DNA from 3 places in the Exiguobacterium sp. s160 genome. Region 1 is predicted to be linked to each of the others. Evidence: predicted binding sites of a transcription regulator. Region 1 holds the regulator's gene; each other region holds the start of a gene.
What was found. The regulator Rex, encoded in region 1, represses fermentation and respiration genes when NADH is low (regulators of the CRP and FNR family bind a similar motif). The targets are predictions, from matches to a motif close to TTGTGAAATATTTCACAA.
Positions count from the first base shown of each region.

Region 2: a site for Rex is predicted at 1,353-1,370, ahead of adhE (bifunctional acetaldehyde-CoA/alcohol dehydrogenase). Genes of this name have one in related genera too.
Region 3: a site for Rex is predicted at 2,100-2,117, ahead of KNO86_RS01355 (formate/nitrite transporter family protein). Genes of this name have one in related genera too.

Region 1 covers NZ_JACSKK010000009.1:74,326-77,755, forward strand. The annotation lists gene tatC (twin-arginine translocase subunit TatC) at 248-1,036, opposite strand; gene tatA (twin-arginine translocase TatA/TatE family subunit) at 1,040-1,258, opposite strand; gene KNO86_RS13370 (redox-sensing transcriptional repressor Rex) at 1,258-1,914, opposite strand; gene KNO86_RS13375 (ABC-F family ATP-binding cassette domain-containing protein) at 2,065-3,430, shown strand, end outside.
Region 2 covers NZ_JACSKK010000001.1:298,454-301,883, reverse strand. The annotation lists gene adhE (bifunctional acetaldehyde-CoA/alcohol dehydrogenase) at 1-1,209, opposite strand, end outside; gene KNO86_RS01560 (MarR family winged helix-turn-helix transcriptional regulator) at 1,599-2,045, shown strand; gene KNO86_RS01555 (YebC/PmpR family DNA-binding transcriptional regulator) at 2,126-2,839, shown strand; gene KNO86_RS01550 (Na+/H+ antiporter family protein) at 2,983-3,430, shown strand, end outside.
Region 3 covers NZ_JACSKK010000001.1:255,150-258,579, reverse strand. The annotation lists gene KNO86_RS01360 (anaerobic ribonucleoside triphosphate reductase) at 1-1,017, opposite strand, end outside; gene KNO86_RS01355 (formate/nitrite transporter family protein) at 1,209-2,039, opposite strand; gene KNO86_RS01350 (hypothetical protein) at 2,282-2,581, opposite strand; gene KNO86_RS01345 (hypothetical protein) at 2,715-3,080, opposite strand.

The DNA.
Region 1 (3,430 bases):
GAGACGATGGATTGACGTCGTAATCGAGATTTTATAGAGAAAAATAAGAAAAACAGTAGGATGGTTGTCATAGCGCCTAGCAATACAAGGACTTCTCCATTGTACTCTCGAATCATCGTGTCTCCCTCTTCACTGTGCGACTCATTTTATTGTAACACATAAAATGGAAAATTATCTCAATTACTCATATCGCATGACATCAGCTTGAAACGACAAAAAAAGCATCGTCCCATTTACGGAACGATGCTTATTTCTCATTCATCTGTTTCATTAAATCCATCTGTTCTTGCACCATCGCTTCTTTCTCCCGGCGCAACACCCCTTTGTAGGCGACGCGTGAAATCGATAAACTGATTTCATATAGGAAGAAGAGTGGCAATGACACCATAAGGTGCGACGTCAAATCCGGTGGTGTGATGAATGCCGCGACTACGAATAGCGCGAAGTACGCATACTTACGAATCTTCGATAAGAAGTATGGTGTCACGACACCAATTCGGGTCAAGAACATCGTCACGACTGGCAATTGGAACAATAGACCGAACGGAATCGTCAGTTGCAACAAGAACGTGAAGTAATTGTTCGCCCCGATGATTTGTTCGAGTCCGAGGTCTTGCCCGAGGTCCGTCGAGATATCGAGGACGAGCGGGAATAACCAGTAGTAGGCGAACGCAAGGCCGAGCAAGAACAATCCGAAGATGATTGGGATATAAGCAAGGGTACCTTTTCGTTCATTCGGATGCAGACCGGGTGCGACAAACGCCCACACTTGATACAGTAGGAATGGGCTCGCCGCAATCAGGCCGATGATGAGCGCCAAGTTCAAGTAAATCATGAGCGGGTCCGCGACCCCAAAGGCGTTCAGTTCGAGCCCGCGTTCGACGAGATCTTCTTGCAAGTACGCGAGTACATATTTGACACTCGGCAAAGCCATCAAAAAGAAGGCAAAGACGACAAATGCAGATAGCATCAGTCGTCTCCGCAGCTCTGTCAAGTGATCGGTGAGTTCCCGCTCTTGATCAGGTTGATGATTCATGGCTTACTGCTCTTTCTTTTCGATAGCTTTCTTGTCGTTCTCGTCGTGCTCGTTCATCATGCCGTTCGTTGCATTTTTGAACTCACGAAGCGTTTGTCCGGCCGCGCGACCAAACTCCGGTAATTTCTTCGGTCCGAAGATGATGAGCGCGATGATGGCGATGATGAATAGACTCGCCCCACCCGGAATCCCGACGACGAGTGATGATGCTAGTAATTCCATTATTGATGGACCCCCTCAGCGGTTGGATAGTGTTGCATAAAGTAAATGAGTGACTGCAGCTCAATCGACAAATCGATGTGATGGACGCGAACCGTGTCCGGTACGGTGAGTCGTGCCGGTGTGAAGTTCAAGATGCCCTTGATGCCGAAACGGACCAAGTCGTCTGCGACGGACTGCGCATAGGCAGAAGGTACCGTCAAAATGGCGACGTCAATCTTGTTTTGCTTCATAATCTGTTCCATCTCATCGACGTGATGAATTGGGACGCCTGACATCGTCGTGCCGACTTTTGTCTCGTCTGCGTCGAACCCGACGACGATATGTGTGTTATTGTTTTTAAGGAAGTTATAGTTGACGAATGCCGTCCCAAGGTGACCGACCCCGACCAAGGCGACATTCGTAATCTCGTCCTGATTCAGTGTCTTTCGGAAAAAGTCTAACAGATACTGCACGTTATAGCCATATCCCTTTTTACCGAGCGCACCGAAGTACGAGAAATCACGGCGAATCGTAGCCGAATCGACCTTGACCGCCTCACTCAGTTCTGCTGAAGAGACACGTTGTTTACCTGACGCGTGCAGGCTTTGAATAAATCGATAGTATAGTGGCAACCGTTTGGCTGTCGCTTGTGGAATCTTTGGTTCGTTTTGACTCAACGGAAAGAGCCTCCTTTTTACGACACGTTACAAACGAATCTGAATTTCATACACCTTGATTGTAAACGAATTCACATGACCACTCAACGAATATACCTAAAATCGCTGAAAAATACAGTATACTAAATAGAGAGAAAGGGGTTTTTTCACTTGATCCTACTGCAAGTCAATAACTTATCCAAATCCTTCGGCGTCGAGCCGATTTTAGAAAACGTCAAACTCGAAATCCAAGAAGGCGAACGCGTCGCCCTCGTCGGCCGAAACGGGGCTGGGAAGTCAACGCTTTTGAAAGTCATCGCCGGGGAATACAACTATGACTCCGGGGACATCATGAAGCCAAAAGACGTCACCATCGGCTATCTCGCCCAAGACTCAGGGCTCGAATCCGACGAGACGATCTGGAACGAGATGCTCACCGTTTTCACGGACTTGATTGAGCAAGAGAAGACGCTCCGTCGCATGGAAGCTGACATGGGCTCCAAACGAATCCTAAATGACGCTGCGGCTTACGAACGTCTCCTCTCCTCTTACGATGAAGAGCAGCACACGTTTAAAGAGCGCGGCGGTTACCAGTATGAAGCGACGATCCGCTCGGTCCTTCACGGGATGCGCTTCTATCCGGACGACTTCGAGCGTCGGATCGACACGCTCTCTGGTGGACAACGGACGCGTCTCGCCTTGGCGAAGATGCTCCTTCAAAGTCCTGACCTGCTCATCTTGGACGAGCCGACGAACCATTTGGACATCGAGACGCTCGCCTGGCTTGAGAAGTACTTGAGCGGCTATAAAGGTGCCGTCCTCATCGTCTCCCACGACCGCTACTTCCTCGACCGCGTCGTCTCGGTCGTCTATGAGTTATCGCGTCATCGGAGCCGCCGCTTCGTCGGGAACTACACGAAGTATCTCGAACAGAAGGCCGCTCTCTACGAACAAGAGAAGAAGCAGTTTGAGTCGCAGCAAGAAGAGATTGCCAAAATGCAGGACTTCATTCAGCGAAACATCGCCCGAGCGACGACGACGAAACGGGCGCAAAGCGTACGGAAGCGTCTGGAGAAAGTCGACCGTCTCGATGCTCCGGACGGTGACGAACGCAGTGCTGTCCTCTCGTTCTCCATCAAACGACAGAGCGGGAACGATGTATTGAGCGCGAGTGACCTCGCCATCGGGTATGAAGAACCGATTGCCCAAAATCTCCGTTTCCAGCTACAGCGCGGGGAATCCGTCGCTCTCGTCGGTCCGAACGGGGTCGGGAAGTCGACCCTCCTCAAAGTGTTGACGAAACAACAAGCCGCTCTTACCGGTGATATCCGCTACGGGACCGGCGTCGAGATTGGCTACTACGATCAGGAGCAGCAGAACTTGTCGGACGCGAACCGTGTCATCGACGAGATTTGGAACGACTGGCCACTTATGCGCGAGCAAGAAGTGCGGAGTCTTCTCGGACAGTTCCTCTTCAGCGGCGATGACGTCATGAAGCGTGTCCATGAATTATCAGGTGGCGAACGCGCACGACTCA
Region 2 (3,430 bases), on a different contig from region 1:
GACGATGATACGGCAAGCTTTCATGCGAAGACCGAAGTCAAGGATCGCATCGTCATCTGTTGAGTGGATGACCGCTGTGTGACCGAGACCACCGATTTCGAGCATTTTTTCAGCGATGGCGAATCCTTCTTCACGTGACTGTACTTTATAAGCACCGAGAACCGGGCTCAACTTTTCATGAGAAAGAAGTTCAGTTGCGCCGACCGTTTCAAGTTCAGCGATCAAGATTTTCGTATCAGCCGGTACGTTGAGACCTGCTTTTTCAGCGATCCACGCTGCTGGCTTCCCGACGATTTCTGGGTTGACCGCACATGTGTCCGTGCGAATGACAAGTGTTTCGAGTTTCGCTTTTTCTTCAGGTGAGCAGAAGTAGCAACCGAGTGCCGTCATTTCTGCCTTCACTTCTTCGTAAACTTCTTGGTCGACGATGATTGCTTGTTCAGACGCACAAATCATACCGTTGTCGAACGTTTTTGAGAGGATGACGTCTGAGATGGCACGTTTCACTTTCGCAGTCTTATCGATGTAAGCCGGTACGTTACCAGGTCCGACACCGAGTGCTGGTTTACCAGTCGAGTAAGCTGATTTGACCATTGCTGCCCCACCAGTCGCAAGAACCATCGCCACACCTGGGTGATTCATGAGTGCTTTTGTTGCGTCGAGCGACGGGACTTCAACCCATTGAATCAAGTTTTCAGGAGCACCTGCCGCTACCGCTGCGTCACGAAGGACACGTGCCGCTTCACTTGAACACTGTTGAGCGGATGGATGGAACGCGAAGATGATTGGGTTACGTGTCTTGATCGCGATGATCGCTTTGAACATCGTTGTCGATGTTGGGTTTGTGACCGGTGTGACCCCAGCGACGACACCGACTGGTTCTGCGATGTATGTGATTCCGTTTTGAACGTCGTCTTCAAGAACGCCAACTGTTTTTTCTCCACGGAGTGAGTTGTAAATATATTCTGTCGCGAAGATATTTTTGATCATCTTGTCTTCAAAGACACCGCGACCTGTTTCTGTATGTGCTAGTTTCGCAAGTGCGACGTGTTGCTCAAGTCCAGCGAGCGCCATCGCTTGTACGATCTGATCGATTTTCTCTTGGTCGAACGTCATCAACGTATCGAGTGCGGCATGTGCACCCGCTACGAGCGTATCCACCATTTGTTCTGCCGTAGTTTCCACTTTTGCTTTCTCTTTGACTGCCATGTTAGGTTCCTCCTCATAATTGAGAGCTTTTAATGAACATATTGACTTGATGGAAGACACAATGTGATGACTGCTTTCAAGAGATTGTGCTTTCCTTCACATTCATAGAATACAATGTTTTTCAGAGTTTGTGGGTGACAACAATGTGAACTCTTTCACAATATTTTTTTGTCATTTGTTGATAGCCCTTGATTTTTAACTGTGTCCTCAGTAAAATCAAATACGTTTTCATGAAAACAAATAAATAATTTAATGTAAACGCTTACATTAATTGTGTCGGTTCTATTTCTATGATGATGTATCAATCATCACATCAACCCGTTTTTAGGTTCAACTGCACCTAACTCGTGTATAATGAAAATAGAACCTAACTAGGAAGTGAATCTACTATGCCGAAACAAGATGCTGCGGACCAGTTCGTCAAACTGATCCCTTTAATTCGTCGTAAACTGCTACGTCGATCTGATTTCCCACAAATTCCGAACTTGAATTTCTCTCATTTCCATCTGTTGATGTTGATTGAGGACGAGGGGGCTGTCACAAATGGACGAATTAGTGAAACACTCTCCATCGCGCCGCCCAATGTTACCCCGCTCATCACGAAACTGTTAAATGAAGGATATATTACACGCGTACCGGATGAACGGGACCGCCGTGTCATTTGGAACCAGTTGACAGAGAAAGGTGAGCGTATTTTACTCGAACGGAGAGACTCGTTCCGGAGGCTTTTTGAGGAGCGTCTCGCCTTTTTAAACGAAGATGAAACCGACCGCCTCATTGACAGTTTGAAGACGCTCACCGAGATTGTTGAAAAGATGGATAAGGGCGACGAGTAAAACTTTTCTCGTCAATTCACGCAACTTCTTATATAATCTGTAATGAATCTACGTACAAATGGAAAGAGAGATGACATGTAATGGGTCGTAAATGGAACAACATTAAAGAGAAGAAGGCGTCAAAAGACGCGAACACGAGTCGCGTCTATGCGAAGTTCGGTCGCGAGATTTATGTGGCCGCCCGCCAAGGGGAACCTGATCCTGAGTTGAACCAGTCATTAAAATTCGTTGTGGAGCGTGCGAAGACGTATAACGTGCCCCGTGCGATTATCGATCGCGCGATCGATAAAGCAAAAGGTGGCGACGAAGAAAACTTCGATGAGCTTCGCTATGAAGGATTCGGACCGAACGGTTCGATGGTCATCGTCGATACGTTGACGAATAACGTGAACCGTACAGCATCTGAAGTACGTGCGGCTTTCGGTAAAAACGGAGGAAACATGGGTGTCAGCGGTTCGGTCGCCTACATGTTTGATGCGACAGCCGTCATCGGTGTCAATCAAATGTCGGCAGATGATGTCCTTGAACTCATGATGGAACACGACCTTGACGTTCGTGACGTCATCGAAGAAGATGAGACGGTCATCGTCTATGCCGAGCCAGAAGCGTTCCATGCCGTTCAGACTGCATTCAAGTCTGCCGGGGTTGAAGAGTTCGCCGTCGCTGAGTTGACGATGCTTCCACAAAACGAAGTGTCGCTCGATGACGATTCGAAAGAACAGTTTGAAAAATTAATCGATGTGCTCGAAGACTTGGAAGATGTTCGCCAAGTGTATCACAACGTCGATCTGTAACACGTAAGCGATAACTTTCACGAGTTATCGCTTTTTTTCATAATCGATTTGACAAGGGTCACATCATATGTTAAATTTCAAAAAGTCTTTATCATATTAAAGTGATACCAAGAGAAAGAAATTGTGAAAGGTGTTGGATGGATATGAACGCAGTATTACTTGCAGTCATCGTCTTATTTGCACTCGCCATTAGTCGTGTGCATATTGTATTGTCCTTAATATTAGCTGCGCTTGTCGGAGGGCTTGTTGGAGGGCTCGGATTTAACGATACGTTGACCGCCTTCAGCGACGGTCTTGGCGGCGGAGCGAGCATCGCCCTTAGCTATGCGCTTCTCGGAGCATTCGCCGTCGGATTGTCGAAGACGGGTCTACCAGACGTCTTAGCTGAAAAGTTAATTGCGATGTCAGGTCGTGACGTGTCAGGCAAGCGCGTGATGTACGTCAAAGCGTTCTTATTGTCGCTTCTCTTATTGTTGTCAATCAGCTCACAAAACGTACTCCCGATTCACATCGCCTTTATCCCGATCGTGATTCCGCCGTTACTCGTCTTATTCAATGAGTTGAAGTTAGATCGCCGCCTCGTCGCAACCA
Region 3 (3,430 bases), on a different contig from region 1:
GTAAAAGTCAGTTAATGATTCAGAGACAAGTGCCATCTTCACCAAGTTGAGTGTGGAGAAGGAAAGATTGCCACGACCGACTGACGTCTCTTCTCCGTGTCGATTTCCCATTACCCTGGTGCGGCAACCCATGTACGCCACTTCAGATTCATGCGATCCATCATAGTAAGCGGCATTGAACGGGGCATCGATGAAGGAGAAGTTCGGGAAGAGCCGTTTGCCTGTGACGCGACACGCTTCACGAAAGAGATCAACGTTTGGGTCATCTTCATGAAAGTTGATGCCTTCTTTTACTTTAAAGATTTGAATGGGAAAAATCGGGGTCTCCCCATTCCCTAATCCCCGTTCCGTGGCACGAAGTAGCTCCCGAATGAGAATGCGTCCCCACTTTGAGGTATCCGTCCCGTAATTGATCGAGACGAACGGGACTTGCCCGCCACCTCGTGAATGCATCGAGTTCGCATTATGAATGAACGCCTCACACGCCTGATATGTCGCCGAGATCGTCTCTTCTTCTGCGAGTTGTTCCAATTGTGTCTTGTCCCATTCAACAGGTAGTGATTGGAGTCGGTTCAATTGGCGCACATAGGTCTTCTCGACATACGGTGCCAAGTCGACGTCAAACATCGGGAACGCTTGACCCCCATGCTGCATATTTTGATTCGCTTGAAGGATGATGGACGCGAGCGCCATGGCGGAGCGAATGTCCTTTGGCGAACGGATTGTTCCATGCCCCGTATGGAATCCATCTTTTAATAATTGACCGAGTGGTATTTGACAACATGTCGTCGATCCTGTGATGTAATAGTCGGCGTCGTGCACGTATAAGTAGTTATCAGTGACGGCCTGTTTTGAGCGCTCCGACATCAAATATGTCTGCGACAATTCTTTCGACACTTCTGAAGAGAGTCGTGCTAGTTTCCCAAGTGGGGACTTTCCGTCCACATTCGCATTTTCTTGTACCAAGTCTTGGTCTGGTAAGACGCAGACATTCTCATACAACTGCAGTAATTTCAAAACCCATCACCTCACTATATATGGATCAAAAACATTAACAAACGTTTTAAAAAATCCTATATATAGATTATGACACGTATTTTTCTTGATGGTCACGAGTCGATATTGTGACAGTTTGCTTGTGAGCATACGACAAAAAGAGCCTCGTCTTCGGTAAGACAAGGCCCAACGTTATTTGTGACAAACGTCATTTATTTAGCAGCTTTCACGACTTTTAATTCTACTTCTTCCTCTAATTCTTGCGCCTCACGGAGACCTTTTGAGTTGAGCCATGTATAGATCGCTCCCATGAAGAGGGCACCGCCGATAATGTTACCGAACGTCGCAGGAATCAAGTTGTGGATTGCACCTGCCATACTGATCGTCTCAGGGTGTGGGACGACGAGCGTCAAGGCGAACAAGACGAAGTTGGCGATGACGTGGTCAAATCCTGAAGCGAAGAAGACGGCGACAAGGAAAATCATCGAGAAGATTTGAGCGAATTCATTTTTCATTTGTTTCGGTAAGAAAATAGCGAGACAGACCATCCAGTTACAGAAGATGGCACGGAAGAAAATTTCGACCGTCGTGTGATGCATTTTCCCCTCGACGACTGAGAACAGCCAGTTGTTCATCCCTAGTTCTTGGATGACACCAGTCGGTGCAAGTAGTAACGCGAATAGGATTCCCCCGAGTGCATTCCCGACGAAACATAATAACCAAACGAGCATCGTGTCGCTGAGCGTTGTATAGCCGCGAAGTGTCGACGTTGTGAAATACATCGTATTCCCCGTGAACAACTCCGCTCCCCCATAGATGATCATAACGAGCGCAATCCCGAACGAGAAGCCCCCAATGAGTGTCGTGAACGGAGATTCCGCTAAATACATACCGTTGACGACTTTCAAAGTGAAGATTGAAGCAAAGCCGATAAAGATCCCAGCTAACATTGCCCGTAAAAAATATTCCATTGGACGATAATGAATCATTTGCGAGGAAGCCTGTGCTTTTTTCCGTAATGATTCGAGTGCATGGATTTCCATTGATGCCATGTCACAAACCCTTCTTTCTGAATAATTAAATAGGAAAGTATCAGTTCTAATATGTGAAATCATTAACAATATAAACTGTACAGTCTCTGTTGGCAATCACCTCTAGAAGGAATTGACAGAGTGTTCACATCGTAATCGTTTACATATGGCGGATTTGTGACAAAGAAAAATTCTCCCGAATTTCGGGAGAATAATAAGACAAAGTTTATGAAACCAATCGTTCAAATAAGGGATTAATCCTTTTTCATGAATTCATCAAATGTTAAATTTAATCTTTCCTCTACATGAAGCGTTTCATGATTAACAATCAAAAGTTGTCCACTCTTTATGTCCACTCCTACAAAATCTCCTAGCACATCTTCATAACCTACAACTGCAAAGCTCTGCTTTTTAAACTCTTCTATGTCTCCAAACTGACTTTCTAACTCACCGTTCGGTAGAATACAAAGATATCTATTCAATCCTTCGACCTGATCCAGCAGGATTGCCTTTTCTTTAACAGGTAAAAGCGATTGTATCGATTTATATGACATATTATACACCTCACTCAATTTTATGAATTGCATTGTAATGTTCTTCTGTAATCACTACATTTTATGATAGTTCAATAAATATTTATTAACTGTCTCTTGGTCGACTATTGCAATTCAGACATTGTAAAATTTATCAGTGATACTCCTTTCCGATTCTTATCTTAGTGAAATGAATTTCAGCGCTTGCTGGAGGGAACAACAGATTACATACAAATACCTCTGTTTCTTCAAGTACATAACTTGTAATACTAACATCCTGCATGAAATAGGGGAGCTGTAATCTGCTTAATTCTCTTACAGGCACTATTCGATCGTCGAGTGGGGCAGATATGTCTACTTTTATACAACCTAAAAATTCAATCTGATGGTGATAATTTTCATTTTCTTCTTCGATTATAAGTAAAACTTCATCTCCAAAATAACGGCAATCGAATCCTAAAACGCGCGCATCCCAGTAGTGTATTTTTTCGATTTCTCTTAATATTTCCTGAGCTTTCATTTTTTCACCTTCTGTATGGAATATGTGCTGCTTAACTACGTGGCTTCACAAGTTTTAAATGGTTTTAATAATTTTGATCGTATAAATAAACATCATGATACAAAGCTATATGATCTTGCTAAATTTACTCTTATTCCAACTCTACAGACTGCATTTCTCACATTGATAAACCCGCTATTATGAGTTTACATACTTCTAACAAAGAGTCATCATGAGTAAACCCCCAAACCTCATCATATATATCATTTTTTCTTAGCATCTATGTAGCTCGACTATGCGCTAAAACATGCTCAAACTGAGGCCCTCATAATTCATTTTTCGTTTAAATAATCTATGTAAAATTTTTGAGG